DNA from 4 places in the Halomonas sp. LMYGS-3 genome. Region 4 is predicted to be linked to each of the others. Evidence: predicted binding sites of a transcription regulator. Region 4 holds the regulator's gene; each other region holds the start of a gene.
The links. Region 4 encodes sigma-54, which starts transcription at its own class of promoters, with help from an activator protein. Its sites were predicted from a motif close to TGGCACNNNNNTTGCTNT; they were not measured.
Positions count from the first base shown of each region.

Region 1: the regulator sigma-54 is predicted to act here: its motif matches at 889-906, upstream of glnL (nitrogen regulation protein NR(II)).
Region 2: the regulator sigma-54 is predicted to act here: its motif matches at 1,267-1,284, upstream of AC5W54_RS04925 (ANTAR domain-containing response regulator).
Region 3: the regulator sigma-54 is predicted to act here: its motif matches at 1,144-1,161, upstream of ytfE (iron-sulfur cluster repair protein YtfE).

Region 1 is NZ_JCAKFQ010000032.1:31,350-33,546, forward strand. It holds gene AC5W54_RS20010 (DUF4124 domain-containing protein) at 1-437, shown strand, start outside; gene AC5W54_RS20015 (hypothetical protein) at 501-725, shown strand; gene glnL (nitrogen regulation protein NR(II)) at 1,016-2,059, shown strand; gene ntrC (nitrogen regulation protein NR(I)) at 2,052-2,197, shown strand, end outside.
Region 2 is NZ_JCAKFQ010000004.1:22,923-25,119, forward strand. It holds gene AC5W54_RS04920 (nitrate reductase) at 1-915, opposite strand, end outside; gene AC5W54_RS04925 (ANTAR domain-containing response regulator) at 1,321-1,962, shown strand; gene AC5W54_RS04930 (CmpA/NrtA family ABC transporter substrate-binding protein) at 1,974-2,197, shown strand, end outside.
Region 3 is NZ_JCAKFQ010000001.1:1,447-3,643, forward strand. It holds gene norR (nitric oxide reductase transcriptional regulator NorR) at 1-1,046, opposite strand, end outside; gene ytfE (iron-sulfur cluster repair protein YtfE) at 1,200-1,856, shown strand; gene AC5W54_RS00020 (hemerythrin domain-containing protein) at 1,918-2,197, shown strand, end outside.
Region 4 is NZ_JCAKFQ010000002.1:104,802-106,998, reverse strand. It holds gene lptB (LPS export ABC transporter ATP-binding protein) at 1-173, shown strand, start outside; gene AC5W54_RS02690 (RNA polymerase factor sigma-54) at 322-1,731, shown strand; gene hpf (ribosome hibernation-promoting factor, HPF/YfiA family) at 1,889-2,197, shown strand.

The sequences.
Region 1 (2,197 bases), on a different contig from region 4:
TGACACCGCTCACCGTGGTGCCCTCCCGCGAGGTGCGCCAGGAGCAGGCCGTGCCGCGGGTCGACGGCAGCCGTGCCGCGGCGGTCGGTGCCTCGCCGGGGCAGCCCTTCATGCCCTACGACAGCTTCCGGATCCTGGCGCCGGGGCATGAGGAGACGCTGCCCACCGGCTATGCCGGCAATGTCCAGGTGGAACTCGGCATCGAGCCCGAACTGCGCGAGGACCATCGCGTGCGGCTGTTGCTGGATGGCCGGGTCAGCCAGTCGGCCATGCACACCAATGCCTTCATGCTCACCAACCTCGATCGCGGCGAGCATGTCTTGCAGGCCGAACTGCTCGATGCCAGCGGCGAGGTCCGCCATCGCACGTCGCCGGTGACCCTCTACGTGCAGCGGGCCAGCGTCAACCTGCCCCAGAACCCCAACCGCCCCGATTAGCTGCCCCCTCGCCGGGCACCCCGGCCGTTGTGCCCGGACGGCAGCCCGAGGCCCTGTCGTGACGTGACGCGTGACGACCGGCCCCTTGATCCCATGGATCGTGCCGAGCGGATTCGCCGGAGCGTCGACCTGGAGTTTCAATCCCTCGATCGCGAGGAGCGCCGCCGCGAGAGGCGCCGCCTCGAGCGGCGGTCGTCCGCCGCGGGCGATGCCGAGAAGCCCCGCTTCGAGCGACGGCCCAAGCGCCGCTTCGACAGCGAGCGACGCTTCGCCCCACGTCATCCCTGACGGCTCGTTTGCTGGCGTGCCTCGGCGGCCCATTCCCGTTGCTGGTGCAAGAGGAGGGTAGCCTGTCTCGCTTTCGTGCGTCGCCTCGCGGCATGCACTATTGTGGTGCACTAAAGGGGTGCGTGATGGCACCGAAACGGCGCCAGGGCGCTCGTGCCGGTGCTGGCGCGCTTCTTGCAGCGCTATTGGCAGTACGCCGTGCCGCCCCGGGCAGGGCGACCGAGAGCCGAAGAGGTCACTGCCCCTCCATGGACGGTGAGCGGGACAATGCCATGAGTCGAGAAGGCCTGATGTATCAACGCTTGATGGAGCACCTGACCACGGCGGTGCTGTTGCTGGACGGCGAGTTGCGCCTGTGCTGGATGAACCCCTCGGCCGAGGCCCTGCTGGCCGTCAGCCTGAGCCGGGTCGCGGGCGTCGAGTTCACCAGCGTGGTGGGCAGGGGCAGCGATATCGAGGAGGTGCTGGACAAGGCCCGGGCCGAGTTCCACCCCTTCACCCAGCGGGAGGCGCGATTGGTGATCGGTGGCGAGTCACTCACGGTGGACTACACGGTCACGCCACTCAGCTCCGATGAGCTGCTGCTGGAGATCGAACCGCGCGACCGGCTGATGCGCATCTCCCGCGAGGAGGCCCTGCTGAGTCGCCAGGAAACCATCAAGGTGCTGGCCCGCGGGCTGGCCCACGAGGTCAAGAACCCGCTGGGGGGGATCCGTGGCGCCGCCCAACTGCTGGAGCGCGACCTCGACGACCCCGGGCTCAGGGAGTTCACCCATATCATCGTCGAGGAGGTCGACCGCCTGCGCGACCTGGTCGACTCCATGCTGGGCCCCAACCGGGTCACTCGCCATGAGCCGCTGAACATTCACAAGGTGCTGGAGCGCGTGCGTTCGCTGCTGGCCGTCGAGCGGCCCGGGGTGGAGATCGAGCGCGACTACGATCCCAGCCTGCCCGACCTCGCCGGCGACGAGTCGCAGATGATCCAGGCGACACTCAACGTGGCGCGCAATGCCGTGGAGGCGATGACCGAAGCCGGCATTCCCGAGCCCCGTCTGGTCCTGCGCACCCGGGCCCGTCGCCAGTTCACCCTGGGCGCCGAGCGTCATCGGCTGGTCTGCGAGGTCGCCATCATCGACAACGGGCCCGGCATCCCCGAGGCGCTGCGCGAGACGCTGTTCTACCCGATGGTCTCGGGACGGGCCGACGGCAGCGGTCTGGGCCTGTCCATCGCCCAGTCGATCCTGCACCAGCACCAGGGGTTGATCGAGTGTGACTCCTCGCCCGGCCGTACCGAATTCCGATTGCTGATTCCGCTGGAGAAGCGCCATGACTGATGCCGCACGTGTCGTGATCGTCGACGATGACCGCGCCATTCGCTGGGTGCTGGAGCGCGCCCTGGCCCAGCCCGACCTGGAGGTCGAGTGCATCGAGCGCGCCGATACCGCCCTCGGGCGTCTGCTCGACGATCCCCC
Region 2 (2,197 bases), on a different contig from region 4:
GGCGTTGCACTTGTCGGTGCCGCTGGAGGACTGGTTGACCCCCTGGGAGTAGAGGGTCACCACGTGCAACTGGGTGGCGAACCAGTAGAAGAAGGTCTCCAGCCGCTCCGGGTCGAGATCGCAGTCGGCGGCGATGGCCTCCACCGAGGCCTCGTCCTCACGGGCAGCGGCCAGGGCCGCGTCGACCCCCTGGGTGTACTTCTCCAGGTAGACCCGGTCGAGCTTGCCCTTGTCGGCCATCCAGGCCAACAGGCCATTGAACAGCCGGGCGTCGCTGCCCGGTTTCAGGCCCAGGTAGAGATCGGCGATCTCGCAGGTGTCGGTCACCCGGGGATCGATCACTACCACCCGCATCAGCGGGTTGCGACTCTTGGCGGTGCGCAGGCGCTGGTAGAGCACCGGATGGTTCCAGGCCAGGTTCGACCCCACCAGCACCACCAGCTCGGCCTCCTCGATGTCCTCGTAGTTGCAGGGCACCGCATCGGCCCCCAGGGAGCGCTTGTAGGCCGCCACCGCCGAGGCCATGCAGAGCCGCGAGTTGGTATCCAGATGCGGGGTGCCGAGGAAGCCCTTGAACAGCTTGTTGGCGACATAGTAATCCTCGGTGAGCAGTTGCCCCGAGAGATAGGCCGCCACCGCTCCCTTGCCGTGGTCGCGGCGAGTGGCCTGCAGTCGATCGGCCACGGCAGTGAGCGCCGTCTCCCAGTCCACCTCGGTGCCGTCGACTCGCGGACGGGTCAGCCGGCCGTGGTCGCCCAGGGTCTCGTGCAGCGCCGACCCCTTGACGCACAGCCGCCCGAAGTTGGCCGGGTGGTCGGCATCGCCTTCCACCCCGACGATTCGGTCGTTCTCCACGCAGGCCAGTACGCCACAGCCGACGCCGCAGTAGGGGCAGGTGGTTCGGGCCTGATGCATGACGCTCTCCTGTCGCAGTCGGTCTGAAACGACGACGCCCGCCAGCGGCCACCGTGATGGTGGACCGTTGGCGGGCGTCGTTGCCTGGGTCGGAGAGCCGGCATGGCGCTCCTCACCCTTTGACCATCAATCAAGCAAGACACATGCCATGCTTCCATTTCTTGCGGGAATCCACGGCCCTGCGGCCATCCCGTCCGGCCCGGCGGGAACTCCCGAGCCCGTCCGTCGCACCAATGGCTATCGTGGGCATCCCTTTCCTGCACCACCCTGGTGCCCATTGGCCCCGCGACACGCCAGCCTCAGCCTCCTCCATCCGCCGGAGACGGCGCCTCCCCTGGTGTCGGTGGTATCTGGAATGCATCTTGCACTGGAGTAAACGCACGCAACACGACGAGCGACACTGCCATGCCACCACCCCTGTCCCCATCCCTCAAGGTGCTGCTGGTCGACGACGAGGTCGTCCGCGCCGCCATGGTCGAGGAAGCCCTCGCCAGCGAGGGGCACGAGGTCGTCTGCCGCCTCTCGAGCCCGGCGAGCCTCAACGAGATGGTCGCCCGTCACCAGCCCGACGTGGTGATCATCGACATGGAATCCCCCGACCGCGACACCCTGGAGAGCATGGCCCTGCTCAATCGCGAGAACCCGCGCCCGGTGGTGTTCTTCGCCGACCAGCACGACCCCGACACCATGCAGGCGGCGCTCAAGTCGGGGGTCAGCGCCTACGTGGTCGACGGCCTCGTGCCCGGCCGGGTCAAGGCCATCATCGAGGTCGCGATCGCCCGCTTCGATGCCTTCCACTCGATGCGCCAGGAACTCGACCGCACCCGCAACCAGTTGGCCGAGCGCAAGCGCATCGAACGCGCCAAGGGCCTGCTGATGAAGCATCAGGACTGCGACGAGGAGCAGGCCTACCGCATGCTGCGCAAGCTGGCCATGGACCGCGGCCAGCCCCTGGCCGAGGTCGCCGACAGCGTCATCGACATCCTCGAACGCCTGACCCCTCGATCCTCCGACTCTCGATCTTCCGAGCAGGGCCCTTTGTCATGAAAGAGGCAGCCATGAGCATGACGGCCATACCGCCATCCCCCGAACTGGAACGCCTGACCCTCGGCTTCATTCCCCTGCTGGATGCCGCCCTGCCGATCATCGCCCGGGAGCGGGGCTTCTTCGCCGAGGAGGGCCTGGACGTCTCGCTGTCGCGGGAGAACGCCTGGTCGACCCTGCGTGACAAGGTCGCCGCCGGCCTGCTCGATGGCGCCCAGATGCTGGCACCCCTGCCACT
Region 3 (2,197 bases), on a different contig from region 4:
TAGGCCGACAGCCGGTGGTAGAGGTCGGCGCGGAAGTGGCCGTCGCGTACCCCGTCGGCCAGGCGACGATTGGTGGCGGCAATGATTCGCACGTCGACCCGGCGCGGGGTGTCCTCGCCCAGGCGCTGCACTTCGCCTTCCTGCAGGGCGCGCAGCAGCTTGGCCTGAACGGGCAGCGGCAACTCGCCTACCTCGTCGAGGAACAGGGTGCCGCCATCGGCCGCCTCGAAGCGACCGGCACGCTCGGCGGTAGCACCGGAGAAGGCCCCCTTCACATGACCGAACAGCTCACTCTCGGCCAGGGACTCTGGCAGCGCGGCACAGTTGACCTGCACCAGCGGCGCGGCGCGGCGGGAAGAGCGCCGGTGCAGGCGACGCGCGAAGAGCTCCTTGCCCACCCCCGTCTCCCCCGTCAGCAGTACCGGCAGGTCGGAGGCCGCCACCACGTCCAGCTCACCCAGCAACCGCTGGAGCACCGCACTGTGGCCGAGGATGTCGCGCGCCTCGGGCACCTCGAGGGGCACACTACCGTCCTGCTGTGCCATGCGCAGGGCGCGCAGATCCCGCTCCAGGCGGCTGACCCGTACCGCCGCCTCGACCAGCAACGCATAGCGCTCCAGGGCCATGCGATCGGCGGCATCGAAGGTGCCCGCCTCCAGCGCATCCAGGGTCAATACGCCCCAGGGTTCGGCTTCCACGTGCAGGCTGATGCCCATGCAGTCGTGAACGTGCAGCGGCTGGCCAGGCTGCTGCTCCACCAGGCCGTCGTAGGGGTCCGGCAGGCTGGCATCCGGCGGGAATAGCGTGGTGTGCCGGCTGGCGAGGATGGTGGCCAGGCGCGGGTGATGGGCCACCTCGAAGCGCCGCCCCAGCGCCTCGCGCACCAGCCCCTCCATGGCCACTGGCACCAGGGCATTCTCCTCCAGGCGCAGCAGGCAGACGGCACCGCAGCGAAACCCCTCGCGCAGGGTGCGCACCAGACGCTGCAGGCGCACGGCGCTGGGCAGGTCGGCGACCAGGTCCGCCAGCAGGGTCTCGTCGAGCATGGTGATTTTTACCTTTCAGGGTTCATTTTACCCGAGATTATTCGGGTAATTTTTACCCTTATGCCGGGGATACCGCAAGAGACGGGCGCTCGCAACCTGGCACGTCCCTTGCTACTCAAGAGTGCCATCCAACTTTATCGAGGAGTCCACACCATGAGCCTGCTGGAACAGAGCGTCGGTCGCACCGCCTTGACCCTGCCCGGTGCCACCCGTGTCTTCCATGACCATAATATCGATTTCTGCTGTGGCGGCCGCCTCGGCCTGCGCGAGGCGGCCGAGCGCGCGGGGCTGGCTGCCGACGCCCTGGTCGCCGAGCTCGAGGCACTGCCGGCCGGTGCCAGCGACGAGCGCGACTGGCAGTCGGCCAGCAACGACGAGCTGATCGACCATCTCCTCACTCGCTACCACGAGGTCCACCGCCAGCAGTTACCCGAGCTGGTGCGCATGGCACGCCGCGTCGAGCAGGTCCATGGCGAGCGCGACACCTGCCCCGACGGGCTGGCCGACCTGCTCACCACGATCCACCAGGAGATGGAGAGCCACATGCAGAAGGAGGAGCAGATCCTCTTCCCGATGCTGCGCCGAGGCCTGGGTGCCCAGGCCCAGGGGCCCATCGCGGTGATGCGCCACGAGCACGACGACCACGGCGAGCATCTCGCCCAGCTGATGGCGCTGACCGACGACATCACCCCGCCGAAGGGTGCCTGCACCACCTGGCGCGCCCTCTACACCGGGCTGCGCGAGTTTCGCGACGACCTGATGCAGCACATCCACCTGGAAAACAACCTGCTCTTCGAACGCGCCGGCTGAGCCGGTCGCACACGCGATGGTGCGTCGCCGCGACCAACGGTGACGCACCGGGGAGGCCACCATGAAAGCCATCGTTCTGGAACGGCTGCACGCCGACCACCACCGCTACGAGGCGCTGCTCTGCATCCTCGATCGTCAGCTGCAGATCGCGACCTGTGAGGAGATCCCCGACTACCGACTGCTGGCGCGGCTTTGCCACTACCTCACCCGGCAGCCCGAGGAGTGGCATCACCGAGTGGAGGATAGCCTCTTCGAGCACCTCGCCGCGCGCCGCCCCGACAGCCGCGACACCCTCGAGGTGCTGGTCGAGGAGCATCGACGCATCACGACCTACGGCCGCG
Region 4 (2,197 bases):
CTCGCGATATCGGCGTGCTGATCACCGACCACAACGTGCGCGAGACCCTCGACATCTGCGATACCGCCTACATCGTCGGCGACGGCCAGATAATCGCCGAAGGCAATGCCGAGGCGATCCTGACCAACCAGCGGGTACGGGAAGTGTATCTTGGCGAAGACTTCCGCCTCTGAAGCATCACCGCAACTCTCTGATATAACGATTATTATACTCATACGGCACAAAGTTTGCCGATGGCACGCTTATTGCTAATAAAATGCTTGCAAGACGATCGACGGCGGACTAGGGTGGGAGTTTTCGGCGAATGAGCACACACTTCTCATGGCCATGAAAGCATCCCTGCAACTGCGCGTCGGCACCCAGCTGACCATGACGCCCCAGTTGCAGCAGGCCATTGCCCTGCTGCAGCTCTCCACCCTGGACCTGCGTCAGGAGATCCAGCAGGCCCTGGAGTCGAACCCCATGCTCGAGCTCGACGACGGCTTCGGCGAGCAGGCGACGAGCGAGGCGCCCGATGACGACTGGGCCAGCGAGATCCCCAGCGAGCTCTCCGTCGACAGCGACTGGTCGGATACCTATCAGGACCTGGCCCTTCCTGCCGGTGGCGAAGGCCCGGATTTCGAACGCCAGGCCGAGGGCCAGAGCCTGCGGGGCCACCTCACCTGGCAACTGGCGATGACCGACCTGGACGAACGCCAGCTGCACATCGCCGAGAGCCTGATCGACGCCGTGGACGGCGCCGGCTACCTGGCCCAGCCGCTCGACGAATTGCGGGACGGGCTCCGCAACCAGGGGCTCGAGGGCCTCAAGAGCCGTGAGGTCGAGCAGGTGTTACTGCGCCTGCAGCAGTTCGAGCCGACCGGCGTCTTCGCCCGGGACCTGCGCGAATGCCTGATGCTGCAACTGGCCGCCCTGCCCGACGATACCCCCCTGCTGCCCCAGGCCCGCCGCCTGGTGCGCCAGTTTCTCGAGGCGCTGGCCGCCGACGACCGACGCCTGCTCAAGCGCCGCCTCGGCCTCGACGACGATGCCCTCGACGAGGTGACCGCCCTGATCCGCTCGCTGGATCCGAGGCCGGGCAGTCGCTTTGCGGAGCCCGACAGCGACTACGTCACCCCCGACCTGGTCGCCCGTCACGACAGCCGCGGCTGGCAGGTGGAACTCAATCCCGAAGCCTTGCCGCGACTGCGCATCCAGCCCGACTACGCGGCGCTGATTCGCCGCGCCGACAAGAGCCAGGATAACCAGTTCCTCAAGAATCACCTGCAGGAGGCGCGCTGGCTGATGAAGAGCCTCTCCAGCCGCAACGATACCCTGCTGCGGGTGGGGCGCGAGATCATGGCGCGCCAGCTCGACTTCCTCGAACAGGGCGAGGAGGCGATGAAACCGTTGATCCTGGCCGATATCGCCCAGGCCGTGGAGATGCACGAGTCGACCATCTCGCGGGTCACCACCCAAAAGTTCATCCACACCCCGCGCGGGGTCTTCGAGCTGAAGTATTTCTTCTCCAGCCAGGTCAGCAACGGCGACGGCGACGCCCACTCGAGCACGGCGATCCGCGCACGCCTCCGCAAGCTGATCCAGGAGGAACCACCGCGCAAGCCGCTCTCCGACAGCAAGCTGGTCGCGCTGCTCGAGGAGGCCGGCATCAGCGTTGCGCGACGGACCGTGGCCAAATACCGGGAGGCCATGGGCATTCCCTCTTCCAGCGAACGCAAGCGGTTACGCTGAGCACGCCGGTGCTTGCAAAACATGCATCACCGGCACGCCTTCGGTCGCGCCCGCGACCTGTATCAGGGCTGTCGTGAGGCGTCCGTCACGGGGGGTTTGCACGGCAGGAAAAAGGGTTACAATCGGGGCACCAATACGAAGGACGAAGGAGCGTGTCATGCAAGTCAACATCACCGGCCATCATGTGGAACTGACCGACGCCCTGCGTGACTATGTGAACGAAAAGCTCACGCGCGTGGAGCGTCACTACGACAACATCACCACCGTGCAGGTAACGCTCTCCGTCGAGAAGGCCCGCCAGCAGGCGGCTTGCACCCTGCACGCCGCCGGTGCCGATCTGCACGCCGAGGCCATGGACGGTGACATGTACGCCGCTATCGACGCCCTCGCCGACAAGTTGGACCGCCAACTGGTCAAGCACAAGGAGAAGGTCCAGGCCCGCGCCCAGGGCGCCGGTGCCCGCTGA